DNA from 3 places in the Brucella sp. IR073 genome. Region 3 is predicted to be linked to each of the others. Evidence: riboswitches for the same ligand, from Rfam matches in the RefSeq annotation. Region 3 holds a riboswitch; each other region holds the start of a gene.

Region 1 (9,920 bases), on a different contig from region 3:
AGAACATGTCGAACAACGCCGCCGTCAGCGACGATGGCGGCGAGATCGGGCGGGCGCAATGGCTGCAGGCGCTGGCATGCGGCGTGCCGTCGTCGGTGCATATGAACCCGGTGCTGCTGAAGCCGCAATCGGAAACGGGGAGCCAGATCGTTCTGCAGGGCAAGGTGGCAGGGCAGGCGAAGGGGCGCGAATACCAGCTTTTGAAGCCGCGATTGATGGATGCGGTGATGCAGTCTTGGGACGAGGTGCGCACCGGGGCTGACCTCGTGATCGTCGAAGGGGCGGGCTCGCCGGCAGAGATAAATCTTCGTGCCGGGGATATCGCCAATATGGGATTTGCGACACGGGCGGGGGTGCCGGTTGTTCTCGTGGGCGATATCGACCGGGGCGGTGTTATTGCCTCCATCGTCGGCACCCATGCGATCCTGCCCGAAGAAGACCGGCGGATGATTGCAGGGTTTCTCATCAACAAGTTCCGCGGCGACGTCTCGCTGTTCGATGACGGCCTGGCCGCGATCACGCGCTTCACCGGCTGGCGCTCCTTCGGTGTGGTGCCGTGGCTGAAAGCCGCCGCGCGCCTGCCGGCGGAGGATTCGGTGGTGCTGGAGCGGCTGGCGAAGGGGGAGGGCAGGGCGCTGAAGGTGGCCGTGCCTGTTCTCGACCGCATCGCCAATTTCGACGATCTCGACCCGCTCAAGGCAGAGCCGCAGGTGGAGGTGGTGATGGTGCGCAGCGGCGAGCGGCTTCCTGCCGATGCCGGACTGGTGGTCATCCCCGGCTCGAAATCCACTATCGGCGATCTCAAGCGCTTCCGCGAGAATGGCTGGGACCGCGATCTGCGGATGCATGTGAGACGCGGCGGCCATGTCGTCGGCCTTTGCGGCGGCTACCAGATGCTGGGCCGCTCGGTGCGCGATCCAGACGGGATCGAAGGCGATATCCGCGAAATCGAGGGGCTGGGCCTGCTCGATATCGAGACTATCATGGAGCCGGAAAAGACGGTGCGCAATTCGACCGCGCATTCGGTGATGTTCGATGTGCCGCTCGAGGGGTATGAGATCCATCTCGGCCGGACCAGCGGACCCGACTGCGCGCGGCCTGCCATTATCGTGAACAATGTTCCTGACGGAGCGGTATCGCCGGATGGGCGCGTTTTCGGCACCTATCTGCACGGGCTGTTCAGCTCCGATGCGTTCCGGGCGGCGTTTTTGCGGTCGCTCGGCGTAACCGGCGGTACGGTGTCCTACCGCGCACAGGTGGAGCAGGCGCTGGACGAGGTGGCGGAGGAACTGGCGGGGTGTCTGGACGTGGAGGGGTTGCTGAGGCTGCGGTGGAGGTAGTGCCAGACGCCCTCGTGGTTCGACGGAGGCGCCAAGAACACCCCCCTCTGCCCTGCCGGGCATCTCCCCCTCAAGGGGGGAGATCGGCCTTCATCGATGACGGCCCTTTATTCTCCAACGTCGGCGATTGGCGAAAGCAGACCTCACAGCCAATCTCCCCCCTTGAGGGGGAGATGCCCGCCAGGGCAGAGGGGGGTATCACCGCGCCAACGTTTCCATATTAAAATCCTTACGCCGGCAGCACCACCGTAACCACCGCCCCGCCATGCTCTCCATTCTCCAGCCGGAGCGATCCACCATGCGCTGTGGCGATGGCGCGGACGACGGAGAGGCCGAGGCCGGTGCCGCCGGTGGCGCGGGAGCGGGAGGGGTCGCCGCGCCAGAACGGGTCGGCGGCGGCGAGGTCCATATCCGCGGGAAAGCCGGGGCCGTGGTCGGTGAGGCGGATGATAATGTGGCCGTCTGGAAGCGCGCCGGTCTCGACGCGCAGGCGCTTGCCTTTGGCGGCGTAGCGGCAGGCGTTTTGCACAAGCGCGAGGACCGCCTGGCGGATGCGCTCGGCATCGACCGGAGCAGGCGCGGGAGCGAGGCGGGTTTCGACGGCAAGGCCGCTTGCATCGAGCATGGATCTGGCCGAGTCGAGGACGATTTCAACCTCCTTGGCGATATCGCGCGATTGCCGGTCGATCACCAGCTTCTGCCCGATGGCCAGCGACAGGGTGCGCAGGTCTTCAATGAGCCGGGAGAGGCTTTCGACCTGGGTGAGCAGGCTTGACAGGGTTTTGGGTTCGGTCGGGAACACGCCGTCGAGCATTCCCTGTATTGAGCCGCGCAGGATCGTCACGGGCGTGCGCAATTCATGCGCCACCGCCATATTATTGAAGCGAAGGCGCTCTTCCATCGTTTCAAGGCTGACCGCCAGCGCATTGAAGCTTTCGACCAAGCTCGCTACCTCGCGCGTGTTGGCGTGCGATACGCCGACGCGGGCGGAAAAATCGCCGGATTTCAGGCTTTCCGCCGCATCGGCTAATTTCTGGAGCGGGTGGGCGATTCGCCGGGCAAGCCAGACGCCGATCAGGCTGCACAGGGTGGCCGACAGAAGGCTGCACACCAGCACCGACATCTGGAGCTCAAAATCGGTGGGCTTGTCGAAATCGACGGCTCCATCGACGGATGAGAGATAGCGGAGCAATTCCTGGAGCGCCGCGGCATCGGGTACCTCGCCATTGTTTACAGCGCGGTAGGTCTCCGCCATTTGCGGCGGCGGCAGGCTGTCGACGATCGCATCTTCCAGATGGTTGGCGTACCAGTTCACGCCCAGATAGGTGAGGCTGACGCTCAAGAGCAGCATGGCCGCGATGACGAGGGCCGTGGTTTTCGCCAGGGGCAGAGCGCGCGTTTTCATTTGGGCTCCGAGAAGCGGTAGCCGATGCCGCGCACGGCAGGGAACAGCCCCTTCTGCCCCAGCTCTTCCAGCTTGCGGCGCAGGTTGGAGATGTGGGTATCGACCGTGCGGGCCAGCGCGTCGCTCTCCGGCAGGCAGGCGTCGAGAATGTCGGCCCGGTCGAAGGCGTGGGTGGGGCGGCGGATCATATAGGCGAGAATGCGGAATTCACTCAGCGTCAGCGGGATGGACCGGCGCGTGTCGCCCTGCCGGACGAACGCCGCGTGAGCGTGAAAATCCACCTCGATATCGCCGAAGCGGCGAACGCTCTCCTCAGCGCCACCCCGGGCGCGGCGCAGCACGGCCTTGACCCGCGCGACGACCTCCTGCGGGTTGAAGGGCTTCACCACATAATCATCCGCGCCCAGCCTAAGGCCGCTTAGGCGATCGATGTCTTCGGCCAGCGCCGTCACCATGATGACAGGCGTGTTGCCGGTCTGGCGCAACCTGGCGAGCACCCCGAAGCCATCGAGCCTGGGGATGCGGACATCGAGCAGCACCAGATCGGGCGCGAGCAGCGCATGGTGCTGCAACGCCGTTTCGCCATCGGCGGCCCGCACTGTGCGATAGCCCTCCCGCACCAGATATGCGTCCAATATCCGGGCGATCTCCGGCTCATCCTCGACGATCAGAACGAGACTGTTGTCCACGCGATGTAGCTCCGTTCGCTGCGTCCCGTTTGATAGCGCTTATCGTGAGTGGTGAATAGTGAATGGAACCAATCGCCGACCCTTCACCGTTCCCCATTGACGATCTACCGACCAGCCCTTGGCCGTTTCTTGACAAAACGAGCCCAGACCGCAGCCGAGCCAATCTTTTGAGGTGTTCGATATGCGGGAAACGACGTTCAGACTATATGACAGGCAGCATTGGAATGAGACCGCGCCCGCCACGGCATGGCTGGGGTTGACCATTCTTGTCGTCAGCTTCGTGTTCATTCTCTTTCCCGGCCTCGATCTGGCGGCTACGCGCCTCATCGCGGATGGCGCGCTGTTTCCGCTGGCCGATAGTCCGCTTTTGCAGGCTTTGCGGGATTTCAACCGCGCGGTGATCTGGTGGCTGCTGCCGCTGATGAGCTTGGCTGTCCTGGCCTATGCGCTCTTGCCGCGCCGGGTGGCGTTTCTCGCCCCGCACAAGGCGCTCTTTGTCATCTCCAGTTTCGCGGTGGGGCCGGGATTGCTGGTGCAGGCGGCGAAGAGTTTGATCGGGCGGCCCCGGCCCACTGGCATCGTCGAATTCGGGGGCACGGCCGCGTTTTCCCCGGTTTGGCAATTTGCCGGCTTCTGCAGCCGCAATTGCTCGTTTCCATCGGGCGAGGCGGCGCTGGCGGCGGCGGCTTTGTCGGTGCTGGTGTTCGTGCCCGTCGCTCTGCGCCGCAGCGTTGGGATAGCGTTCACACCCTTTTTACTTGTTGTTGCGCTCAACCGGGTGTTGTTCGGAGCCCATTTCCTGTCGGACGTGCTGATTGCATGGTTCGGCACGCTTTGGGCGATGGCCTGGCTGTGGAGCCGCATCGCAGCTGGCGCCGGCAGGATCGATGGCGTTATCCGCCGGGCCGGGCTCCCGATTCGCCGCGCAATATTCGGCCTATGGGCCGACTGAGAGGCGCTCCAATTTTCCTTTCTGAATGGTGACACATGTCGATGCATAGGCAAGGGCGCGCCGGCCATTGGCAGCATGCGCCGCTCATCAATCCGATCCTGCGTCAGGCGGCGGGCCTCGGCCTGCGGCTGCGGGTGAGAAAAGCAGCGGCCTTCTGGCTGCGTTCGTTGATCTCTCCCGCGCTGACGCTGCGCTGGTTCCGGTTTCTCGCTGTTTTCACCGAACACAAGACGCGGATGCCGCCGCATGACGATATCCTGCGCAAATCGCTCTCGACCTTTCTGGTCTATCGGATGCCGCGGCGCGAAAAGCTCGACCTGCTGATGCAGCATTTCGAAATCGCCGGCGAAATCCTGCGGCCGAAAGTGTTGAAAACGCTTTGGCAGGGCGGCACCGTCCATGCGGGAAACGTGGCCGGGCGCGACCATACCTACCGGCTGGAGCTTTCACTCGCCGAGAATTGCGGCTGCCGTCATGAAGGCGCATTCTCGCTCTGCCTGAAGCGGTCCGATGACATGGCGCTCTGCATGGCCAGCTTCATCTTCACCCCGGCAGGCGGCGGCTCCTACAGCATCGTCATTGGCGGCATGCAGGGCCCTCGCGGTGAGGAGGCGAAGCGGGCGGTGATCTCGGCCACGCGCGATCTGGGCGGCCTCCGGCCCAAGGATGCAGTACTGCTCGGGCTCAGAGGCATGATGACGCGCAGCGCCGTTTCCTATCTCATGGCGGTATCCAATGCCCGCCACGCCATCAACCAGCGCGCGGAGAAGCGGCGCTGCCGAATGCGCACCGATCTCGACGGCTATTGGCTTGAGCGCGGCGGGGTGCATTTTCAGCCCTTCGGCTTTCGCATTCCATTCGAGCGCGCTGCGGAAGGGGGCACGGAAAGCCGGCGCGATGCCAGCAAAGCGGCCTGCATAAAGGCGGGCGCAAGCGTGCTGCGTCATTGACGGCACCAGCCATAAAACATAGTGTGCAGCCATTGCGTTCGGTTCCTGAGGGCGGAAGCCCTAGGGATCAAAAGGGAATGCGACGGACGGACCCATGCCGGGCGTCCATATCGCAGCCGACCCCGCGACTGTAGAGCGGATAGGATCGATGCCACGCGCCGGGATAGCCCCGGCGAGCCACTGGGAAACCGGGAAGGCGGCGCCGATCTTCTGACCCGCGAGCCAGGAGACCTGCCGGGCGCATGAGGGCAATAGTGCCCGCTACCTCAGGGGAGTTTTCCCCCGCTGCCTGCACGGAGGTTGTCATGGCTGCACGTACTGAAGTTTCCCAATCGCTTTCCCTGCCGCTGGCGACGCGGCTCGCGACCGCTGGGGTCTCGCTCTTTCTCGGCGCTTTCCTGATCTATGGCGTCGGGCTCGCCCAGTCCGACACGCTGCACGATTCGGCGCATGACACGCGCCATTCGTATGGGTTTCCTTGCCATTGACGTAAGAATTTGAACAGGAACGGACACGCCGGTTCCGAACACCCCCCTCTGTCCTGCCGGACATCTCCCCCTCAAGGGGGGAGATTACGCCTTCATCGACGTTTACGCCAATCGCAAACGTTCATAATCAGAGGCCGAGGGGCATGCCAGCCAATCTCCCCCCTTGAGGGGGAGATGCCCGGCAGGGCAGAGGGGGGTGTCTCCAACCGCATCGCGATGCAAGGTTCCGCTCCGTTCACAGGGGGAGACAGACCAAATGTACATCCGTTATCTCTTAGCCACGCTCATCGCCGGCCTTTTTGCCGGGCTTCTCGTCACGCCTGCGATGTATCTGCGCACCGTTCCGCTTATCCTGCAGGCGGAAACCTATGAAGACGCCGCTGGCGGGCACAGCCACGAACCGGAGGCGGCGCCGCACACCCATGCTGCCGGCGAAGCGCATGAGCATGAGGAGGCTGGCGCTGAACTACCGTTCGGCCGTCTCGGCAATACCATTCTCGCCAATCTCGTGGCAGGCGCGGGTTTCGCGCTGGCGCTCGGCGGCGTGGCCCTGCTGCTGGGACGGCGGATCACGGCGAAGAACGGCATCTATTGGGGCCTTGCGGGCTTCTTCGTCTTCGCCTTAGCGCCGTCGCTCGGCCTCGCGCCGGAACTGCCGGCCATGCCCGCCGCCGATCTGAGTGAGCGGCAGCTCTGGTGGGGGGGCACCGTGCTGTTCTCCGCCATCGGCCTCGCTCTCGTCGCGCTGATGCACGAAGCCTGGGCGAAGGTGACCGGCCTCGCGCTGATCGCTTTGCCGCATCTCTATGGTCCGCCACGGCCCGATGATATCTCCTCGCCGGTTCCCGCCGTGCTCGCCTCGGAATATGCAGTGGCATCGCTTGCGACCAATCTGTTCATGTGGGCGGTGCTGGGACTGGCGCTCGGCTGGCTGCTGCAGCGCTATGCCGGTGGGGAGCTGGAGGGGTAGGATTTGATGGAGGCGTCGTTCACCCCCCTCTGTCCTGCCGGACATCTCCCCCTCAAGGGGGGAGATCGGCTGACGCGACGCTCCGCCACCTTTCTGCAACGTTGGCGATTGGTGCCGAACGTCGATGAAGGCGTAATCTCCCCCCTTGAGGGGGAGATGCCCGGCAGGGCAGAGGGGGGTGTCTTGGAGCCGCCGATTCCCGCCGAAAGTGAAGGGCTTTAATCAATGCCCGGAACCACCATTCTCATCCTCGGCGGCGCGCGCTCAGGCAAATCCGCATTTGCCGAGCGGCTTGTTGAAGCATCCGGCCTCGACGCGGTCTATATCGCGACGGGGCAGGCCTATGATGACGAGATGCGAGAGCGGATCGCGGCGCATAGAGAGCGTCGCGGCTCTATTTGGACTACGGCGGAAGAGCCGCTTGACCTCATTGGCGCGCTTCAAGCCCATGCGGGCAAGGGGCGGGTGGTGCTGGTGGATTGCCTGACGCTGTGGCTCACCAATCTCATGATGGCCGAACGGGACATTGCGGCGGAAACCGCGCGGCTCGCGGCGGCTATGACCGAACTCAAGGGTACGGTGCTGTTCGTTTCCAACGAGGTGGGGCTTGGCATCGTGCCTGATAACGCAATGGCGCGGGCGTTTCGCGACCATGCCGGGCGGCTCAATCAAGCCGTCGCTGCTCAAGCGGACGAAGTTTATTTCATAGCGGCGGGATTGCCGCTCAAGATGAAGGGATGATCCCATGCAGGGACAAAAGATACCGGCTACCGTCATCACCGGCTTTCTCGGCTCGGGCAAGACGACGATGATCCGCAATCTGCTCGAGAATGCCAATGGCAAGCGCATCGCGCTTATCATCAATGAATTCGGCGATCTCGGCGTCGATGGCGGCATTCTCAAAGGCTGCGGCATCGAGACATGCCGCGAGGAGGATGTGATCGAGCTCAACAATGGCTGCATCTGCTGCACCGTGGCGGATGATTTCATTCCGACCATGACCAAGCTCCTCGACCGGGCGGACCGGCCCGATCACATCGTCATCGAGACCTCCGGCCTCGCCCTGCCGCAGCCGCTCGTCGCCGCCTTCAACTGGCCGGAGATCAAGACGCAGGTGACGGTCGACGGCGTCATCACCGTCATCGACGCCGCCGCCGTCTCGGAGGGCCGTTTCGCCGATGACCATGACAAAGTGGACGCGCAGCGCGCCGAGGACGACGCGCTCGATCATGAAAGCCCGCTGGAAGAGCTTTACGAAGACCAGATCCGCGCCGCCGATCTGATCGTGCTCAACAAGGCCGATCTCATCGATCTGGTGGAACTGGAAAAAGTGCGCGAGGACGTCGCCGCCCGCGCCGCCCGGGTGCCGAACATGGTGCCCGCGAGCTTCGGCAAGCTTGGCGCGGATGTGCTTTTGGGCCTCGGCGTCGGCACGGAAGCCGATATCGCTAACCGCAAGTCCCATCACGAGTTGGAGCATGAGGCAGGCGAGGAGCATGACCATGACGAGTTCGACAGTTTCGTCGTCGGGCTGGGGCCGGTTGCGGAGCCGAAGGCTTTTGTCGAGAAGCTGAAGGATGTGATCGCGACGCATGACATTTTGCGGCTGAAAGGTTTTGTCGATGTACCCGGCAAGCCGATGCGCCTGGTGGTGCAGGCGGTGGGGACGCGGATCGAGCATTATTTTGACCGGGCGTGGGGCGCGGATGAGGAACGCGCCTCGCGGCTGGTGGTGATCGGGCTGCATGATATCGACGCGGAGGGGATTGAGCGGGCGGTGAAGGCGGCCGCGTAATTAGGTAAAGTATATGCTCTTCGATCTCCCAGCGACGCCAGCGAAGGAGAAGCATACATGCATCTTCTCCTAGCCCAGAAAGGAACCATCGCCGAAGGCGGTGAGGCGGTGGATCTTGGCCAATCGCCGGGGGATATCCTGTTCCTTTCGGCGGCGGATACGGAACTGGCCAGCCTTGCGGCGGCCCATGCCAGCCAAGGCGAGGGCGCGCCGACCCTCCGGCTCGCCAGCATCATGGCGCTGGCGCATCCGATGTCTGTCGATACATACATCGAGCGTACCGCGCGGTACGCCAAGCTGATCGTCGTGCGTGTCATCGGCGGGGAGAGCTATTGGCCCTATGGGCTGGAGGCGCTGCATGCCTGTGCGGTCAATCACGGCATTCAACTGGCGGTTCTGCCGGGGGATGACAAGCCGGATGCGGGACTGCATCGGTTTTCGACCATTGCACCTGAAGACCGCGATGCGCTCTGGCATTATCTGATCGAGGGCGGGGCGCAGAATGCGCGCGGGTTTCTTGGATTTTGCGCGGCGATGCTGGGGCGCGGGGAGAAGCCAGCAGAGGCCGCGCCGCTGCTGAAGGCGGGGGTGTGGTGGCCGAGGCGAGGTGTGGTGTCGGTGGAGGAGGTTAGAGGGCAGCGGGCTGCAATACCCCCCTCTGTCCTGCCGGACATCTCCCCCTCAAGGGGGGAGATCAGCCTTCATCAAGGTCCGCATCAATCGCAAGCGCTGAAGGATGGGAGCCAAGAGACCTCCCAGCCAATCTCCCCCCTTGAGGGGGAGATGCCCGGCAGGGCAGAGGGGGGTGAGGGCCGCCGTCAGAACATCAACCATACGGGCTATCCCACAGTCGCCATCTGCTTCTACCGCGCCCTCGTCCAGAGCGGCCAGACCAAGGGCGTGGAGGCGCTGGTCGAGGCGCTCGCAGCCAAGGAACTGAACCCTCTCCCGGTCTTCGTCTCCAGCCTCAAGGACCCCGTTTCCGTCGCAACCCTCGATGCGATCTTCGAAGAACTCCCCCCTGACGTGGTGCTGAACGCCACCGGCTTTGCCGTCTCGGTTCCCGGAGCACACCGCGAGCCGACGGTGCTGGAAAAGCGCGGCGCTGTTGTGCTGCAGACGATCTTCTCCGGCTCATCCGCCGAGTCGTGGGAGGCTTCGCCGCAGGGGCTTTCCGCGCGTGATCTCGCCATGAATGTGGCGCTGCCGGAGGTGGATGGCCGGGTGCTGTCGCGTGCGGTCTCATTCAAATCGGCTCAGGTCTATGACGAGGCGGTGGAGGCGAATATCGTCACGCATGAGCCGCGCGCGGATCGGGTTGCTTTCGTTGC
Region 2 (9,920 bases), on a different contig from region 3:
GGTGGGACGCCGCATAAATGTCGATACCGGCGCCTTCTTCTCCGACAAGCTCAGCGCCGTGCGGCTGTGGAACCGGAAGGGACGCATTCTCTCTACGTAATATGGCTGCTTGCGCGCAGGTGGGAATGGAGCTTAATTGAGCGGAAGACGCATCATCATAGCGTCATTCCCCATGGAGCCGTTCCTTGCCTGCTTTCCCCATTGCCGATGAACTGACCCTGCGCGACTGTCAGACAGCCGATATTCCCGAAATCACAGCCATCTATGCCCATGCGGTGCGCACTGGCACGGCAAGTTTCGAGCTTGAGCCGCCATCCGAAGCGGAGATGGCGAGACGCCGCGAAACGCTCGTCGCAGGCGGCTTTCCATACGTCGTCGCGATTATCGGCGGCAAAATCGCGGGCTATGCCTATGCGGGACCACACCGGGCGCGTCCGGCCTATGACGACACGGTGGAGAACTCGGTCTATGTGCACGAGGATTTTTATGGCCGCGGCATCGGCAAGGCGCTGATGATCGAGGTGATCGAACAGGCGGAAGAGCGCGGTTTCCGCCAGATGGTCGCCGTCATCGGCGATTCCGCCAACACCGCCTCCATTCGCCTGCACGAAAGCTTGGGCTTTGAGATCATCGGCACGCTGAAATCGGTCGGCTGGAAGCATGGCCGTTGGCTCGACACGGTGCTAGCGCAGCGCGCGCTCGGGCCGGGAGATGTGGCGCCGCCGTCGCGGAAGGCGGGAGTTTAACCGACTCTCTTCCCCTTCTCATCCACCACCCTCTCCCCATCCTCCTTCGTAAACGCCCCCTGCTGCGGAAGCGGCAGAATGTCGAGCACCAACTCCGACGGCCTGCACAGCTGGACACCAAGCGGGGTAACCACAAACGGGCGGTTGATCAGGATCGGATGCTCCAGCATCGCGTCGAGCAATTGCTCATCATCAAGGGCGGGATCGTCCAGCCCGAGCTCGGCATAGGGCGTGCCCTTCTGCCGGATCGCCTCGTGCACGCTCAGGCCGGCCCTGGCGATCATAGCCTTGAGTTCCTCCCGGCTGGGCGGCGTCTTCAGATATTCGATCACATCAGGCTCGATCCCGGCATTGCGGATCATGGCAAGCACGTTGCGCGACGTGCCGCAGGCGGGATTGTGGTAGATTATCACGTCCATATTACGCTCCATGCGCCCCGAGATAATGAATATGCAGCCGTCCATGATGCGGCGAGCGATCGATGAAGGCTTTCACGCCGAAAACCTCCGCGACAAGGTCCTGCGTCAGCACCGCCTCCGGCGCGCCAGCCGCCACGACCCGGCCATGCTGGAGAACGGCGATCCGGTCGCAGAACATGGCGGCGAGGTTCAAATCGTGCAGCGCCACCACGCTCGTCACCGGCAGTTTTGAGACCAGCGACAGGATCTCCAATTGGTGCTGGATGTCCAGATGATTCGTCGGCTCGTCGAGAATGAGTTCCGTCGGCGTCTGCGCCAGCGCCCTCGCAATATGGACGCGCTGGCGCTCGCCGCCCGAGAGCGTGTGCCAGGATTGCGCGCGCTTGTGTGCCATGCCGACGCTGGCGAGCGCATGCGTGACCGCTTCCTCATCCCGGGCCGTCCATGGCGTGAGCGGCCCGCGATGCGGCGTGCGCCCAAGCCGCACCACATCCTCGACACTGACAGGCGCATCCGTCGCCGCCTGCTGCTCCACCAGCGCGATCCGGCGCGAAAGCGCCGCGCGGGACAGGTCGCCCACCCCGTCCCCGCCCAGCGTGATCACGCCGCTGTCCACGCGCCTGAGGCCGCAGATCAGCCGCAACAGGCTCGATTTGCCCGAGCCGTTCGGCCCGAGCAGGCCCAGCATCTGTCCCGGCTCGATATGAAGCGTGACATCGTCAACGATGGTCTTGCCCGACGCCGCCCAGCATGCGGCCTTGACGGATATGCTCATACCGCCCTCCTCGCCCGATAAAGAATGAATGCAAATGCCGGCGCGCCGAACAGCGCTGTCACCACGCCGATGGGCAGGACCTGCTGCGGAATGATGATCCGCGAAACGATATCCGCCAGCACCATGAAGATCGCCCCCGCCATGGCCGAGGCCGGAATGAGCCGCAAATGCCCCGGTCCGACGATGAACCGCGCGGCATGGGGAATGACCAGCCCGACAAAGCCGATGGAGCCGACAATGCTGACCATCGCCGCCGTCATCAGCGAAGTGAGACCGATGAGCACGACCCGCACCCGCGCAACCGGCACGCCCAGCGTCGACGCCGCATCGGTGCCGAACGTGAAGGCGTCGAGCGCGCGGGCATAAAAGAGGCAGACGGCAAAGCCGCCAAGCGCCACCGGCGCAGCGAGATACACATCCGGCCAGCGGACGCCGCCAAGGCTGCCGAGCAGCCAGAACATCACGCCCCGCGCCTGCTCCGCATTGGCTGACGTGGTGACGATATAGGAGGTCAGCGCATTGAAGAGCTGCGACCCCGCCACCCCGGCGAGGATGATCCGCTCACGGCTCCCGCCGGAGCCTGCCGCCAGAACCGAAACCAGCAGAAAGGCAATGATCGCCCCGATGAACGCCCCGCTCGAAAGCGTCAGCACCCCGTAACCGAGCCCCAGGATCATCACCGCCACCGCTCCTGTCGATGCGCCCGCCGAAATGCCGAGCACATAAGGCTCCGCCAGCGGATTGCGCAGCAGCGCCTGCAGGATGACGCCCGAAAGCGCCAGCGCCGCCCCGCACGAAGCCGCCACCAGCGCCCGGCTCATCCGATAATCCCAGATGATACCCGCCTGAATACCGCTCACCGCGAAATCCGCCCCGATGAGCCGGTTGGCGACGGCCTTGAAGGTGGTCGTGAGCGGGATCGCCATTTCGCCGACGGAGACAGCCATGGCGATGGAGAGGAGCAGTGCCAGAATGGAGACGAGGGCGAAGAGAATGAGGGTGGTTTCGGTTTTAAGAGAAGCGCGAGGCACACCCCCCTCTACCCTGACGGGCATCTCCCCCTCAAGGGGGGAGATTACGCCTTCATGGATACGCGGTGCCAATCGCAGCCGCTGCAAAATGGGGGCGGAGCGTCGTGTCAGCCAATCTCCCCCCATGAGGGGGAGATGTCCGGCAGGACAGAGGGGGGTACTGTCCCGCTGCCGTTTCCATTTAAAATGTATCACTTCACCAACCCGAACGTCTTGATCCCCGCTGCCAGCGCCTCGATGCCATCTATGGTGCGGATGGTCGGGTTCATCGCCTGCGCATCCATCATCACGAAATGCTTGCTTTTAACCGCCTCGAGCTGGCTCACGACCGGATCGGTTTCAAGGAAATCGACCTTCACCTTGGGGTCATCAGCCGCATAGCGGCGGCGGGTCATTTCGCCGATAACGATCACCGCCGGGTTCTTCGCGGCGATGGTCTCCCAGCTCACCAGCGGCCATTCCTCATCGGTGTCGATGATGTTTGTCGCGCCAAGCGCCCGCAGCATATAGGCGGGCGCACCGTTCTTGCCCGCCACAAAAGCATCGCCCTTCACATCCTTGCTGGAGAACCAGAAGACGACGGGCACGCCCACTGCCTTCTCGCCCGCGACCGAGGCAATGGCATCCGCCTCGCGCTTCTTCAGTTCCGCCACCAAGGTCTCGCCACGCTCCTGCACATCGAAGATTTCCGCTAATTCCCTGATCTCCTGATAGACGAGGTCCATCGTGAACGGCTGCTTGCGCACCCCGTCCCCGCCGCCGGAATTGTCCTTGGCCACGCAATCGGCGGGCGAGATATAGGTGGGAATGCCGAGGTCCGCGAATTGCCGGCGCGTGCCGACCGCTCCCTGCGGGCCGACATCCCACTCGAACTGCGCGGCGACAAGGTCCGGCTCCTGCGCCACGACGGATTCGAAGCTCGGGCTGTTGTCGGCCAGCCGCTTGATCTTGGCGTTCTCGGCTTCAAAAGGCTTCAGCACCGGCCCGACCCAGACCGCTGTGCCGACGATCTTGTCGGCCAGCCCGAGCGAAAGCAGGATTTCCGTCGAGTTCTGCCCGATGGCCACCGCCCGCTGCGGCGGCTTGTCGAAAGTGACCGAAGTACCGCAATTCTGCAGCGTCAGCGGGTATTGCGTCTGCCCGGCGGCTTCCGCTGTGCAAAGGCCCGCAACGATGCCGAATATAGCCGTAACGGCAAAAGCGGCTTGATTGGAAATAAGGTTTCGCATGGTTTTCCTGAAATGAAATCTTGATGAAGCAGACGCTCAGTTTGTCAGCCCGAATTGCCGGAGCCCGTCCGCCAGCGCCTCAATTCCGTCAATCGTGCGGATCGTGGTGTCCATCGACTGTGCGTTCATCACGACGAAGCGCCGGGCCTTGACCGCTTCCAGCTGGCTGGTGACGGGATCGGTTTTCAGAAATTTGATCTTCTCCGCCGGATCATCGGCGGCGCGGCGGCGGCGCCCCATTTCTGCGACCACAATCACGGCGGGGTTCTTGCCGGCGATCGTCTCCCAACCGACGAGCGGCCAGTCTTCGTCGCTGTCGATTACATTCCGCGCACCAAATGCTCGCAATATATAGGCGGGCGCGCCCATTCTGCCCGCCACGAAAGCATCGTCCTTCAATTGCTTGCTGGAATACCAGAATACGACCGGCAGTCCCTCGACTTTGCTCGCCGCAACCGAAGCCAGCGCACCCGCCTCGCGCTTTTTCAATTCGCCGACGAGCCTCTCGCCGCGCTCCTGCACGTCGAATATCTCGGCAAGTTCCTGAATCTCCTGATAGACCAGTTCCATCGTGAACGGCGCCTTGCGGACCCCATCGCCGCTATTGCTGACTGAATAGTCCTTCACGCAATCGGCGGGCGAGATGTAGGTGGGGATGCCAAGGTCTGCGTATTGCCCGCGCGCTCCGGCATCGGATTGCGGCGCGATATCGGATTCGAACTGGACCGCGACGAGATCCGGCTCCTGGGCCACGACCGTCTCGAAGCTGGGGCTGCCATCGGCAAGCCGCTTGATCTTCGCATTCTCGCTTTCGAACTGCTTGAGAACCGGACCGAACCACCAGGATGTGCCCGCGATTCTGTCGGCAAGCCCGAGCGAAAGCAGGATCTCCGTCGAGTTCTGGCCGATGGTGACCGCCCGCTGCGGCGCCTTGCCGAAGGTGATGCTGACGCCGCAATTCTGCAGGGTCAGCGGGTATTTCGTCCGCCCGGCGGCAAGGCCGGATGAGGCGTCGGCCATCAGCCAAAGGGCGGCTGTTATGACGAAGGCCCCTCCCCGGACGCACCGGTGAGTGATGTCTGGCATGATTGTTTTCCTCTCCGGGCAACCCCGCCCGCGAAAATGGACATTTGATTTGACGGCAGGTCTCCTGGCTCGCGGATATCTGCCTCACATCTGCCTTCCCGCCATCCGTCACCGGACCGGCAGTGGCATGGCGCCTCCTAGAGGAGACGCCACAAGGACGTTCGGCAATCCGCCTACAGTTGCGGGGGCAGCCACGGTCTTGGTCCCGATTGGGTCGTCCGCACCGTGTTCCCTATTAATCCCCTGAGAGTCATCCTTCGGGGAACCGTCACCCGCGATTCTTAAAGGGGCCGTGAGGCCCTCGTCAAGACGAGCGAAGCCGAACGGGCTTTTCGTAATGTAATAACGTTACAAACGTCAAGCGCTAAAATGCCGCGGCACCGGGCTCACCATGCCGCAAGTTGCAAAAGCTTTGACACAAGATCATGCGGATAAAACAGAGACTTAAGACGAAATATCTTGCCTTGACTCAATCGCGCCCTACACTGATATGCAAAAGAACTGGAATAAGCTTGGCGATGAGATTTGGACACTGTATCCACTGCAAATATCGCCGCTCAACGCTGGATAGCGGAAAACCTATTGACTCCTTAACTATAGTACTATTTATCTCTCGCAACTTTTAGGGGGACCCCATGAACAACGCAAACGATCGCGGCTTGAAGGATGTTTTGCTCTGGCTGAGCTACGCCTTCCTGTTCGTCGTGATCTGTCTCGTTGTGAACGAACTGCGTGGCGTGCTCGTTTAAATTTTCTGCAATAGAGAAACGCTCAAAGCGAAGCGAAGCATAAATAGAGAAGCTTTCTTGATAGCAGACACGCTGGGGAAAATCACAGCCCGCCGAACCTAAAACCCAATTATACTTTGGTCTATATCTCAGGCGGAGAATCCGCCATTTCGCAGCCTCGCTTTCCCTCAATAATCCTCCGGAACAATACGCGCCCTCGGCGGTTAACCGGGTGGGTGTATTGGAAAGGAGATTTGAGACATGTCGAACATGGACGAATGGGTAAACCAATGGCTGCGTGACGCGCACGCCATGGAAGAACAGGCGGAGCAGATGCTGAGCGCACAGGCGAGCCGCTTGGAGAATTACCCGCAGTTGCGCGCTCGCATCGAGCAGCATCTGGCCGAGACGAAATCCCAGCGCGACCGGATCGCCCGCTGCATCGAGCAGCGCGGCTCCTCCACCTCCACCATCAAGGACGCCGCCGGCAAGCTGACGGCAATGATGCAGGGCCTGGGTGGCGTCGTGGCCGGCGATGAAGTCGTAAAGGGCACGCTGGCGAGCTATACGTTCGAGCACATGGAAATCGCCTCCTATCGCATTCTGGTTGCTGCGGCCAAAGCTGCGGGCGACATGACCACCGCACGGGTCTGCGAAGAAATCTGCCGTGAGGAAGAGGCCATGGCCGAATGGCTCGCCGATCATACCGATGGCATCACGCAGGAATATCTGCGGCGCGATTCAGCTGAGCTCGAAACGGCCAAGCGCTGATTTGTCGCACAAAATTCGCTTGCGCAGCCGGGTGACAGATCACCCGGCGCCGCCTGCCCAGCGCTTCGCACATTAGCGCTGACGCAAGCGATTGAAATCATATGACAATTCTAACACACTGAATTATTTACGATATTTTAAAGGGTTTGACTCCGTTACCCGACCAGCCCACACTTCCCGCCCTAGGCACTCCCGTCATTTGGGCTTATTTCGTAGCCTGGTAAAGCTAAACGGAGAATCACATGCCTATTAGGGGTGAATATCCAGGTCCTGGGTCCGCATATAGCGGCGAAGACTGGCGCATCATGCAGACAGCCTACCATAGGGCCGCCGCAATCCTGGATCACGGCCCCGACGACAGCTGGAAGGCCGACCGGTTGGCCCGCGAGGTCATGCGGCTGTTCAATCTCGGCTATCGGGACGTAGAAGCCCTCGCTTTCGCCGCAGCCGATAGCGAGAGCAATCGGGTGGAGCAGGAAAGAAGGTTTCCTGTCGCTATATAATGGATGGCTGCCTGCATAGGACAGCCTTCCATGGCCGCCTCGATATCTCGTAAGAAGTTGAGGCGAGGCGAGGCGAGCGCAATTCCCCACCAGCAAGGCGGGGGATATCAATTGGCATTTCATATGTGCAGCCCGGTCCGTGATCTGCATCGTTGCGGCAACGTCACCGGAGAGGCATGGATTCCTGTGACAAGCACAGGAATGACGATTGCTTTGCAGTTGGCCGCTAATCTCCCAATCGCTCCGTTTGGCTCAAACGGTATTAATCAATCGAGTAAATCTCCACCCGTCATTCCTGTGCTTGTCACAGGAATCCATGCCTCGACATTTCCGCTATAACAACGGTGCCGAATGGTGGCCCGCAGCTCCATCAAACCACGAGCTGCCCTTCCTGAGCAGCACGAAAGTTCCAGTTCCGACGCCGAATCAATCCGAGATTCGCCGAGATTCTCTGGGACCACCGATACCCACCAATATCCGAACACCAAATTTCTCCCAATAGGCTCTCGTCCGCCACAACTTCTTGCGAAGAAATTCTTCGATTTTCCGTTAAAAATGAAAGACTTAACCGATATCATCAATTTTAGCTTAATTAGCATAAATTCCTCCCCATTTATTAGGGTTGCGACTTACCCTGTTTTTATCGCACAAATTGCACGCCGGATGTTCCATCGGCGCTGAGGCCCGACCCCCACCCGCAACCATCATCCAGGTCGGGCCTCTTCCCTTCCCTTCCCTTCGACAGACAGAAAAACTTTCAGGGCGCGAACCGCAGGATATCGATCCGATCCGGCGGCCGATATGCGCATACAAAACGGCGGGCCCCGATGGCAGCCCGCCGTCTTGTAAGAGCGCCGGTAAGCGCGGCTCTTAGTAGTCGGTCTCGTAGTCCGTGTCGTTGTAGAGGCGCTTGGCACCGCGATATTCGGTGCCGCCATTGAGACGGACCGTCTTGGAAGTGTGGATGCGGCGCTCCGGCAGTACCTCTGTGCGATGGACGTACTGGTTGCGGGTCACGACCCGCGGACGCTCATGAATGCGCGTCACGACGTTCTCGCGAACAACCGGCTGCACGCGGTCAACCCGGACGATCCGGTTGACGTGACGCACATAGCGCGTGTTGTTGACGTCGCGATAGCGGGTCATGTTCTTGACGTTGCGGACGGTCTTGTAACGATAGACCGTCTCGGACGTCGGAGCCACATGGGCGCGGTTCACGATCGTCTTCGAGGTGCGGATATGGCGGGTCGGCAGAACCTCTGTCCGGCTGCCATAACGGTTCTCACGGATGACCGCGGTCTTGTTATGAACGCGCGTCACCGTATTGACCCGCGTGACGGGCTGCACGCGCGTCACGTTCACAATGCGCTTGGTATGCGTCACGACGCGAGGACGCTCAACATCACGATAGCGTGTGACATTGCGCACCTGGCGCTTGACATTCCCCTCACGATAGGTCGTCTCGACCTTGGTCGTGGGGATATTTCTCCTTGCTTCCTGCGCTTCCGCGGCAACCGTGATGGCTACCATCGAAGCACTTGCCAGAGCGGCAACAGCAAAGAGATTCTTGAAGGACTTCATCATGACTCTGTCTCCTAGAGTTACACAAGATACACATCACAGAACTAAGCCCTCAGTTTCCCCCTACTGAAAAGACCTAACGCAGCGAAATCTAGTCGATAATACTTACGAATGTACAAAGGAAATCCAAAACACCACTATTCTACTTTAAAATATTACTGATAATTTTTACTAAGTTTCTAAGTATTTTATGATTTGCTATTGATTTACTTGGCCACTATCCAGACAAATTCATATGCATTCTTTCTTTATCTTCCTAAAATTCTAAATATTATAAGGAACGAAAATATGAGAGCGACGATAAGAGTGGGTGCGGTTCTTCTGAGCCTGTTTGGTCTTTCCGAGGCGGCCGCCGCCGCGTCGAATACTGACTGCCGCCCGGCGGCTCTTCGCGGCCTTCAGAAGCTATCTCCCGAGGGCTATGCGATATACCGGGCAATGCAGGACAAGGATCAGTTCACGACATGGATCACCTGTCAGGACGTGCAGCTCGATCTTGCGACGGCAGTCCATGAATCCGTGCATACGCTGACGGAGGAGCGGGATGCTTATCCGCTTATCGGCGGCGCCAGCCTTCCCCGCCCGCATGAAACCGAGAGCTTCTTCGCGCCGCAGGAAATCGCCGGCCAGATGGAGAGGCGGTTCCAGGATCCGCTCTTCATCGAAACCTATCTGAAGCCGGGCGCGGCATCGTCGGCGGATAATTTCATGTTTCTCCTGGATGAGCTCAATGCCTTCAGCCATGATCTGAACTCTGCTGTCCGGCTCACATCCGTTCACACCGGCGACAACCGGCCCGATCATCGCGACGGCCTCGCGGCGATGATGGCATTCGTGACGGCTTATGCGGACGAAGCGCGAAAGAACCATCCCGAAACATGGCAAGGGCTGAACCAACCAAAGACCGCGAAAATCATCGCCACGCTCTGGAAACAGGCCGAAACCACGATGGCCTCCTCCTGCGGCATAGCGGAGTTCGGCACCAATGATCGCGATTATCTGAGCTATGTGGCGAATACGGAGAATTCCGCGGCCCTCGGCGCTATCATCG
Region 3 (9,920 bases):
GGGTTGCCGTGCGCGAAGCCGCGAGGCCGGTGCGCTGCTTGTGCAATTGGCGAGCGAGGGCAAGCGCGTCGCGCGGCTCAAATCCGGCGATCTGTTCCTCTCCAGTCGCGCGGGCGAGGAGATGGCGACGCTCCGCGAGGCGGGCATCGGCGCGGAAATCATTCCGGGGATTTCGCTTGCCTTTACGGCCGTTTCATCTGCTGCGGCCAGAGAAATCCACGTGCCTCACTCCGAAGGATTGACTGTATGACGAGCAAGGTTCTGACCGCCAACCGCCTGATCGACGGCGAAGTCGTCTGGTACGGCGCCGACGGGCAATGGCGCGGCACCATAGACGGCGTATGGATTGCGCGCGACGCGGAGACGGAAGCCGCGCTGGAGGCTGCCGGCAAGGCGGCGGTCCGCGCCAATCTGGTGGTCGATGCCAATCTGATCGATGTCGAGGATCGCGGCGGCAAGCTCCATCCGCTCCGTCTGCGCGAGCGCATCCGCATCTCCGGGCCGACAGTCGATTTCGGCCCAAGCGTTCTTTCCGGGAATTAAATCATGTATCGTTATGACGAGTTCGATCGCGCCTTCGTCGCCGCCCGTGTCGCGCAGTTCAAGGACCAAGTGGAACGCCGCCTCGCGGGCGAGCTGACCGAGGATCAATTCCGCCCGCTGCGTCTGATGAACGGCGTCTACCTCCAGCTCCATGCCTATATGCTGCGCGTCGCCATACCCTATGGTACGCTGTCATCGAGACAAGTGCGCAAGCTCGCCCATATCGCGCGCACCTATGACCGCGGCTACGGCCATTTCACCACGCGGCAGAACATCCAGTACAATTGGCCTGCGCTGGCAGATATCCCGCAAATTCTCGATGAGCTTGCGGAAGTCGAGATGCACGCCATGCAGACCTCGGGCAATTGCATCCGCAACGTCACCGCCGATCATTTCGCCGGTGTCGCTGCGGATGAGGTGGCCGATCCGCGCCCCTATGCCGAAATCCTGCGGCAATGGTCATCGCTGCATCCAGAATTCTCCTATCTTCCGCGCAAGTTCAAGATCGCGGTGACAGGTGCCGAGCATGACCGCGCGGCTATCCAGGTTCACGACATCGGCCTGCACTTGAAGAAGAACGAGTTGGGCGAGTTGGGCTTCGCCGTCTATGTCGGCGGCGGTCAGGGCCGCACGCCGATGGTGGCGAAGAAGATACGTGACTTCCTGCCTGTCGAGGACCTGCTTTCCTACACCACGGCCATCGTCCGCGTTTATAATCTTCACGGCCGCCGCGACAACAAGTTCAAGGCGCGCATCAAGATCCTCGTCCACGAGACAGGCGCGGAGGAGCTGACCCGCCAGATCGAGGCCGAATGGCAGGCGCTGAAGGAGAGCGAACTGAAGCTGCCGCAGGCCGATATCGACGCCATCGAAACCTATTTCCGCCCGCCCGCGCTGCCCGAGCGCCCGGAAGGCTGGGCCGCGCTCGCCGCAGCCAAGAAGACTGATGCAGGCTTCGCCGCCTGGGTCGATCAAAACGTCACGCCGCACAAGCACCCGGACTATGGTGTCGTCACTATCTCGCTGAAACCCATCGGCGGCATTCCGGGCGATGCCAGCGCCTCGCAGATGGATCTGGTCGCGGACATCGCGGAACAGTTCAGTCAGGACGAAATCCGTGTCAGCCATGAGCAGAATCTGGTGCTGCCGCATGTGGCGCTCGCCGATCTTCGCACGGTCTACGACCTGCTCCTTACCGATGGCCTTGCCACCGCCAATGCCGGGCTCATCACCGACATCATCGCTTGCCCCGGCCTCGATTATTGCGCGCTCGCCAATGCCCGTTCCATCCCCGTGGCGCAGCGCATTTCCGAGCGCTTCGGCGCGGCGGAGCGGCAGGCGGAAATCGGCGATCTGAAGATCAAGATTTCCGGCTGCATCAATGCCTGCGGCCATCACCATGTCGGCCATATCGGCATTCTCGGCGTCGAGAAGAAGGGCGAGGAGCTTTACCAAATCACGCTCGGCGGCTCGGCGGACGAGATCACCACAGTGGGCGAAATCACCGGGCGCGGCTTCTCCTCGGAAGAGGTGGTGGATGCCATCGAGAAGATCGTCGATACCTATCTCGCTTTGCGCCAAAGCAAGGACGAAACCTTCCTCGCCGCTTACAGGCGGGTAGGGCTGGCACCGTTCAAGGAGGCGCTCTATGGCGAAATCAGCCGTGCTGCCTGACACCGTTGAGTCCGCCGCCGACGAGGCGCGCGCGCTGGAGGCCCGTTATGGCAATCTCGACGCGCGGCTCATTATCGAGCTTGCCGTCGATCACCTGTTCAACGAGGAGATCGCGGTGGTTTCCTCCTTCGGGGCGGAATCGGCGGTGCTCCTGCATCTGATCTCCGAGGTCGATCACACAACGCCGGTTATCTTCCTCGACACAGGCAAGCATTTCCCCGCGACGCTCGCCCATCGCCGCCGTCTGGTGGAGGAATTGGGCCTCACCGATGTGCGCGACATCCTTCCTTTGCCCGAGACACTCAAGGTGGAAGACCCGTTCGGCGCGCTGTCGATGACCGACAAGGACCGCTGCTGCCATATCCGCAAGGTGGAGCCAATGGCGCGTGCCGTCGCGCCCTGGCGGGCATGGATGACGGGCCGCAAGCAGTTTCAAGCCTCGACGCGCGCCAGCCTGCCCGTGTTCGAGGCGGTGGGCCCGCGCGTCCGCATCAATCCGCTCGCTCGCTGGCAACAGGCGGATATCAAGGCCTATATGGAAGCGCACGGCCTCCCCGCCCATCCGCTGGTGGAAAAGGGCTACCCCTCCATCGGCTGCATGCCCTGCACGCGGCCCGTCGCTGATGGAGAAGACCAGCGCGCCGGACGCTGGGCCGGATCGGACAAGACCGAATGCGGCATTCACTTGACCGGTCTCACCGATACGTTGACCAACATTTCACTGACGGAATCGAATTTATGAGTGATGCAGCCGAAAAGCGCCTCTGGGCCCGTGACGGTTTTCGAGACGATCCCTATATCGAGGCCGCCAGCCTGGAGGAAGCGGGTGATGCCCCCGCCGTCATCCTGCCATTGGCCGCGTGGCTCGGGCTCGATGACGATATCAGGCGCACCAGCAACCGCCGGATCGGCGTGACGGTCGCACCGGGCGAGAGCATCGATCCGCTTATCCACAAGCTCGACACGATCCCGCTGATCGCGCTGCAATTCCCGGCTTTCAACGATGGCCGCTCCTACTCCAAGGCGCAAATCCTGAGGGAACGTCATGGCTTTCAGGGAGAGCTGCGCGCCGTGGGCGATGTGCTGATCGACCAAGTGGTGCTGATGCTCCGCGCCGGTTTCGATACGCTGCAGGTGGCGAACCCGATAGCGCTGAAACGCCTCGCCGCCCATGATTTGCGCGACACGCCGGGCTATTACCAGCCGGGCCGCGGCTCGGCAAAAACCGGAGGATATAGCTGGCGGCGGACGCCGGTGGGGTAGGGGGCTGCCATTTGATGGAATGGCCAACCTCTCAAGAAATATTCTTATGACCTATGCAGACAGGAAGCATTGATGTCCGATACGATTGAAACCGATGTTGTTATCGTTGGCGCGGGGCCGGTGGGCCTGTTTGCGGTGTTCGAGCTGGGGCTGCTCGACCTGCGTGCTCATGTCATCGACATTCTCGACCGCCCGGGCGGGCAGTGCGCCGAGCTTTATCCGGAAAAGCCGATCTATGACATTCCCGGCCTCCCGGAGGTCACCGGCCAGCAGCTGACCGACAATCTCCTGAAGCAGATCGCGCCTTTCAGTCCGCAATTCCATTTCTCCACCATGGTAACCGCTCTGACGCGCCTCGAAGATGGCCGCTTCCGCGTCGAGACCGATGCGGGCGAAGTCTTCCTCACCAAAGTGGTCGTCATCGCCGCCGGCGGCGGTTCCTTTCAGCCGAAGCGGCCGCCGGTGCCCGACATCGAGCATTATGAGGGCCGATCCGTCTTCTACGCCGTGCGCAGGATCGAAGCCTTCCGCGACCGCGATGTGGTGATCGTCGGCGGCGGCGATTCGGCGCTCGATTGGACGCTGAACCTCGAGCCGGTGGCGAAGTCCGTGACGCTCGTCCACCGCCGCCCCGAATTCCGCGCCGCGCCCGACAGCGTCAACAAGATGTGGGCGCTGGAGAAGGAAGGCCGTGTGAAGTTCCGCATGGGGCAGCTTGCCAGCCTCAACGGAGCGGATGGCGAGTTGTCGCAAGTGGTGATCAAGGGCGCGGAAGGCGGGGAAGTGCTGGAGGCCGACCGGCTGCTGCCCTTCTTCGGTCTGACGATGAAGCTCGGCCCCATAGCCGATTGGGGACTGAACCTCGACCAGAACCTGATCGCCGTCGATACGGAGAAATTCGAGACATCAGAGCCAGGCATCTTCGCCATCGGCGACATCAACACCTATCCCGGCAAGCTGAAGCTCATCCTTTCGGGCTTCCACGAGGCAGCCTTGATGGCGCAGGCGGCAAAGCGTATTGTCGCGCCCGGCGAGCGGATCGTCTTCCAGTACACGACCTCGTCCACCTCTCTGCAGAAAAAGTTGAAAGCAGCATAGTGAGTTCCGATACGCTTCTCATCCACGTCACCGACCAGAACGGCGAGCGCCACACGCTGGAGGCGCTCGAAGGCTTCCGCGTGATGGAGATCATCCGCGACTGGGGGCTCGACATCAAGGCCGAGTGCGGCGGCGCTTGCGCCTGCGGCACCTGCCATGTCTATGTGGATGAGGCGTGGGCGCACAAGCTCTATGCGCCGCTGGACGAGGAGCAGGACCAGCTCGACCAGACGTTCCATGTCGAGGACAATTCCCGTCTTTCCTGCCAGCTTATCATGACGCCGGAATTGAACGGCCTCGAAGTGACACTGGCGCCGGGTACGGAAAAGGGGCGGGAGGCGGCTTAGGGGAACAAGGAATAGGGGAGGAGGCTGCCGCTTGCTCCCCAAAACATATTCCCCTATCTCCCCTATTCCCGACTCCCCCTCGAAAGGAACTCCGTCATGATCCGGCACATCGTTTTTTTCAGCGCCAAGGAAGGGCAGGATATCCAGGAGATCCGCGCCGGGCTGGAGCGGCTGGGGACGATTCCCCATTCCGATCTGTTCGAGGTTCTGGAGAACACTAAGGTCGATCCGCTCTGTGACAAGATCGATCTCGTCGTCTATGCGGAATTCGCCGACGAAGCGGCGCTTGCAGCCTATAAGGCTCACCCCACCTACGCCGAAACCACCAGACATGTCCGCCCGATGCGCGAGCTGCGTTTTTCGGCGGATGTGGTGTCGAAGGTAAGGTAAATCACCCGCGCCGGGGCTTCACCGCCAGCGGCAGATTGCCGAAAAGATCCGGCTCGCTGCTGGTCCGCGCGCCCTCAATGGCGAGGATGCGCAGTTTCGTCTCGACCCCGCCATTGGCTGAAAACCCGCCCGTCTTGCCATTCGCGCCGAGCACGCGATGGCAGGGGACGATGATGGGATAGGGGTTCTTGCCGAGCGCCTGCCCCACCGCCTGTGACAGGCTGATATCGCCGATTTGCCTTGCAATCGCTCCATAGCTCACGGTTTCGCCGGGCAGTATGCGCAGCGCGATTTCATAGACCTGCCGGTGCAGCGGCGGCAGGTTTTCCATGTCGAGCGGCGCGTTCGACAAATCTGCTTTCTCGCCTTCGAGGAGCGCCTTGATGCGGCCGATCACGTCCAGCACCAAGGCGGGCGCTTCGCTCTCCCGCGCCGCCGGAAGCCGCTTCTGCAGCCGTGCCAGCGTTGCCGCTGCATTCGCTTCCGGCAGTTGCAGCGCGACGATTCCTCGCTCGCCCCATGCGATGCCGCAAGGGCCGATCGCGGTGTCGAAAATGGTCAGTCCCAGCGATTCCATCCGATAGATCCTATCAGAAATCCCCATTTGATGCTGTTGGACGTGAGCGGTAATAATGTTATGCGTAAAGCAAATGCGGGCATCCGAGGAACGCAAATGGACGATTATGAAAGATACGCCACTGGGCTGCTGATTGTATTCGGCGCGCTCATCATCGGCGGTTTAATGGCGGTCAACATTACCGTTGGGGACAAGCCCGGCTTCCTCTTCGCCTTGGGCGCAGCCATCGTTGCGTGGGGCTCGGCTTTCGCGGTGCTGTTCGACCGCCCGCGCATCTACGGCCTGATGATCGCCGCTGCGGTCGCGCTCGTCGCCGCTTCCATCGCCGCCTATGTCATGTAAGAAATCGTCTTATAACCCCTCCGCGTGTTGACACGGGACCATCAGGCGGTCCTTATGAATCATCGAGGTCCTTTGAGTCGGGTAAAATCCGCTTGAGGGCTAAGAGGGAAGCCGGTGCGTATTCCCCAAGAATACAAGGCCGGCGCTGCCCCCGCAACTGTATGCGGCGAGCTGCTGTCATTGAATGCCACTGGTCTTGAGACCGGGAAGGCCGACAGTCGCAATGACCCGCGAGCCAGGAGACCTGCCTCGATGCGAGGGATGTGAGAGCATCCCGTGAATAGGTCAACGGGCGGGGTGTCCCGGTGCATCGCTTGGCAATGGATGGCGCAAGGCCACCTGTTTCCGTTCGTGCGCGCTCGAATATCCCCGTCACCATCACCGGGGATTTTGATGCCGATTGCCGAACCTGCCGCCGAGACCATCGCCAGACGCCGCGCCGCCTCGCAATGCTCGCCTGAGGAAATCTTTATCGCCTGGCTTTTGTGGTTGCCCAAGGAAGCCGACATGGCTGCCGCCGCCGCCGAGGAAATCCGCAGGCTTGATCGCTATCAAGGCCCGTTGACCGGCCCGCTTCGCTTGCGTGAGATGTTCGTCACGCTGGTCGCCTCGCTGGAAGGTGCACTTCATTGACATAAACATATCTTTATGTCATTAAATCTGCTCGCCCATCCCCTTTGGCTGGCAGAGCAGGTATTTGTTTCATGAGTTCCATTGACGATCTCTTCGGGGCAGAAGCCCCGAGGCGGGACGGTTCCGAGGTTCTGGCTGCGCTCACCAGGGCCGCGCGGGAACGGATTCTAATCCTCGATGGCGCGATGGGAACGCAGATCCAGGGGCTAGGCTTCCACGAGGAGCATTTTCGCGGCGAGCGCTTTGCCGCCTGCGATTGCCAGCTTCAGGGCAACAACGATCTTTTAACGCTCACCCAACCCAAGGCGATTGAGGAAATCCATTACGCCTATGCCATGGCGGGCGCGGATATCATCGAAACCAACACCTTTTCCTCCACCTCCATCGCGCAGGCCGATTACGGCATGGAGGCCATGGTCTATGAATTGAACCGGGATGGCGCGCGGCTTGCCCGCCGTGCGGCGCTGCGCGCCGAGAAGACGGATGGACGCCGCCGCTTCGTCGCCGGGGCGCTGGGGCCGACCAACCGCACCGCTTCCATCTCGCCCGATGTCAACAATCCGGGCTATCGCGCCGTCACATTCGATGACCTCAAGATCGCCTATGCCGAGCAAATCCGAGGTCTCATCGACGGCGGGGCCGATATCATCCTGATCGAGACGATCTTCGACACGCTCAACGCCAAGGCGGCGGTTTTCGCGACGGAAGAAGTCTTTGCTGAAAAGAGCGTCCGCCTGCCGGTCATGATCTCGGGTACGATCACCGATCTCTCCGGCCGCACGCTTTCCGGCCAGACGCCAACGGCCTTCTGGTATTCGCTGCGCCATGCCCGGCCTTTCACCATCGGGCTCAATTGCGCGCTGGGGGCCAATGCCATGCGCGCCCATCTGGCGGAGATATCCGGCGTCGCCGATACCTTTGTCTGTGCTTATCCGAATGCCGGCCTCCCCAATGAATTCGGCCAGTATGACGAAAGTCCGGAGGCGATGGCGGCGCAGATCGAGACCTTCGCCCGCGAGGGGCTGGTCAATGTCGTGGGTGGCTGCTGCGGCTCGACGCCGGACCATATCCGCGCCATCGCCGAAGCCGTCTCCCGTCATAGGCCACGGGAAATTCCGGAAGCCGAGCCTCTGATGCGGCTTTCCGGGCTGGAGCCTTTCACGCTCACCAAGGACATCCCCTTCGTCAATGTCGGCGAGCGTACCAATGTCACCGGTTCGGCGAAGTTCCGCAAACTGATCACGGCGGGCGATTATGCCAGCGCCCTCGATGTCGCCCGCGACCAGGTGGAGAACGGCGCGCAGATCATCGACGTCAATATGGATGAGGGGCTGATCGATTCGCAAAAGGCGATGACCGAGTTCCTCAATCTCATCGCTGCCGAGCCGGACATCGCCCGCGTGCCCGTCATGATCGATTCCTCCAAATGGGAGGTGATCGAGGCAGGGCTGAAATGCGTACAGGGCAAGCCGGTGGTCAATTCCATCTCGATGAAGGAGGGCGAGGAAGCCTTCCTGCATCATGCGAAGCTCTGCCGGGCCTATGGCGCCGCCGTCGTCATCATGGCCTTCGATGAGCAGGGGCAGGCGGATACGGAAGCGCGCAAGGTGGAAATCTGCACCCGCGCCTATAAGTTGCTGACGGAAAAGGTGGGCTTCCCGTCCGAGGATATCATCTTCGACCCGAACATCTTTGCCGTCGCCACCGGCATCGAGGAGCACAACAATTACGGCGTCGATTTCATCGAAGCCACGCGGGAAATCATCCGCACCTTGCCGCACGTCCATGTCTCGGGCGGCGTGTCGAACCTCTCCTTCTCCTTCCGCGGCAATGAGCCGGTGCGCGAGGCGATGCATGCCGTGTTTCTCTACCACGCCATTCAGGCGGGGATGGATATGGGCATCGTCAATGCCGGTCAGCTGGCGGTCTACGAATCGATCGAGCCGGAATTGCGCGAGGCCTGCGAGGACGTGGTGCTCAACCGCCGTCCCGACGCGACCGAGCGCCTGCTGGAGCTTGCCGAGCGCTTTAAGGGGGCGGCGGGCAAGGAGGCGAAGGAGCGCGATCTTTCCTGGCGCGAATGGCCGGTCGAGAAGCGGTTGGAGCATGCGCTCGTCAACGGCATCACCGAATATATCGAGGCGGATACCGAGGAGGCACGGCTTGCCGCCGAGCGGCCGCTGCATGTCATCGAAGGTCCTTTGATGGCGGGGATGAATGTGGTGGGCGATCTCTTCGGCTCCGGCAAAATGTTCCTACCGCAGGTGGTCAAATCCGCCCGCGTGATGAAGCAGGCGGTGGCGGTGCTCTTGCCTTACATGGAAGAGGAAAAGCGCCTCAATGGCGGCAGCGGCGAGCGCCAGAGCGCCGGCAAGGTGCTGATGGCGACCGTCAAGGGCGATGTGCACGATATCGGCAAGAACATTGTCGGCGTCGTGCTCGCCTGCAACAATTATGAGATCATCGATCTCGGCGTCATGGTCCCGGCGCAGAAGATTCTGGAAACGGCGCGCGCGGAGAAGGTCGATATCATCGGTCTCTCCGGCCTCATTACACCGTCGCTCGACGAGATGGCCCATGTCGCCTCCGAGATGGAGCGCGAAGGCTTCGACATTCCCCTCTTGATCGGCGGCGCCACCACCAGCCGGGTGCATACCGCGGTGAAAATCCACCCGCGCTACGAACGCGGCCAGGCGGTCTATGTGGTCGATGCGAGCCGCGCCGTCGGCGTCGTCTCAAGTCTCCTGTCGAAGGGAAGACAAGCCTATATCGAGGGCGTGCGCGCCGAATATGCCAAGGTCGCCGCTGCTCATGCCCGCAACGAGGCGGAGAAGCAGCGCCTGCCGCTCGCCCGCGCCCGCGCCAATGCGTTGCTGATCGACTGGGATGTCTATACACCACCCAAACCAAGCTTCCTCGGCACCCGCACATTCGAAGACTGGGATCTGGAGGAACTCTCCCGCTATATCGACTGGACGCCCTTCTTCCAGACATGGGAACTGAAGGGCCGCTTCCCCGCCATTCTCGAAGACGAAAAACAGGGCGAAGCCGCG

What was found. A riboswitch is a leader RNA that binds a small molecule or an ion and turns the genes downstream of it on or off. The one in region 3 is predicted to bind cobalamin.
Region 1: linked by a shared signal. The riboswitch ahead of ACOWVG_RS13940 (CbtB domain-containing protein) and the one ahead of ACOWVG_RS04035 (hypothetical protein) in region 3 are both predicted to bind cobalamin.
Region 2: linked by a shared signal. The riboswitch ahead of ACOWVG_RS12255 (ABC transporter substrate-binding protein) and the one ahead of ACOWVG_RS04035 (hypothetical protein) in region 3 are both predicted to bind cobalamin.

Annotation. Positions count from the first base shown of each region.
Region 1 covers NZ_JBAKHD010000005.1:414,279-424,198, forward strand. Annotated here, with positions in the region: gene ACOWVG_RS13915 (cobyric acid synthase) at 1-1,340, shown strand, start outside; gene ACOWVG_RS13920 (ATP-binding protein) at 1,570-2,745, opposite strand; gene ACOWVG_RS13925 (response regulator) at 2,742-3,434, opposite strand; gene ACOWVG_RS13930 (phosphatase PAP2 family protein) at 3,616-4,386, shown strand; gene ACOWVG_RS13935 (DUF535 family protein) at 4,422-5,336, shown strand; cobalamin riboswitch at 5,359-5,590, shown strand; gene ACOWVG_RS13940 (CbtB domain-containing protein) at 5,642-5,824, shown strand; gene ACOWVG_RS13945 (CbtA family protein) at 6,081-6,794, shown strand; gene cobU (bifunctional adenosylcobinamide kinase/adenosylcobinamide-phosphate guanylyltransferase) at 7,020-7,535, shown strand; gene cobW (cobalamin biosynthesis protein CobW) at 7,540-8,589, shown strand; gene cobN (cobaltochelatase subunit CobN) at 8,647-9,920, shown strand, end outside.
Region 2 covers NZ_JBAKHD010000005.1:67,957-77,876, reverse strand. Annotated here, with positions in the region: gene ACOWVG_RS12285 (metallophosphoesterase) at 1-100, shown strand, start outside; gene ACOWVG_RS12280 (GNAT family N-acetyltransferase) at 186-746, shown strand; gene arsC (arsenate reductase (glutaredoxin)) at 743-1,165, opposite strand; gene ACOWVG_RS12270 (ABC transporter ATP-binding protein) at 1,167-1,940, opposite strand; gene ACOWVG_RS12265 (FecCD family ABC transporter permease) at 1,937-2,995, opposite strand; gene ACOWVG_RS12260 (ABC transporter substrate-binding protein) at 3,163-4,200, opposite strand; gene ACOWVG_RS12255 (ABC transporter substrate-binding protein) at 4,237-5,286, opposite strand; cobalamin riboswitch at 5,323-5,571, opposite strand; gene ACOWVG_RS12250 (ferritin-like domain-containing protein) at 6,276-6,785, shown strand; gene ACOWVG_RS12245 (hypothetical protein) at 7,091-7,288, shown strand; gene ACOWVG_RS12240 (hypothetical protein) at 8,159-8,872, opposite strand; gene ACOWVG_RS12235 (hypothetical protein) at 9,158-9,920, shown strand, end outside.
Region 3 covers NZ_JBAKHD010000002.1:46,325-56,244, reverse strand. Annotated here, with positions in the region: partial or broken gene ACOWVG_RS04085 (SAM-dependent methyltransferase) at 1-226, shown strand, start outside; gene ACOWVG_RS04080 (DUF2849 domain-containing protein) at 247-543, shown strand; gene ACOWVG_RS04075 (nitrite/sulfite reductase) at 547-2,217, shown strand; gene ACOWVG_RS04070 (phosphoadenylyl-sulfate reductase) at 2,192-2,959, shown strand; gene ACOWVG_RS04065 (DUF934 domain-containing protein) at 2,956-3,480, shown strand; gene ACOWVG_RS04060 (NAD(P)/FAD-dependent oxidoreductase) at 3,553-4,578, shown strand; gene ACOWVG_RS04055 (2Fe-2S iron-sulfur cluster-binding protein) at 4,578-4,925, shown strand; gene ACOWVG_RS04050 (Dabb family protein) at 5,022-5,315, shown strand; gene ACOWVG_RS04045 (methylated-DNA--[protein]-cysteine S-methyltransferase) at 5,317-5,892, opposite strand; gene ACOWVG_RS04040 (hypothetical protein) at 5,989-6,234, shown strand; cobalamin riboswitch at 6,283-6,501, shown strand; gene ACOWVG_RS04035 (hypothetical protein) at 6,628-6,867, shown strand; gene metH (methionine synthase) at 6,939-9,920, shown strand, end outside.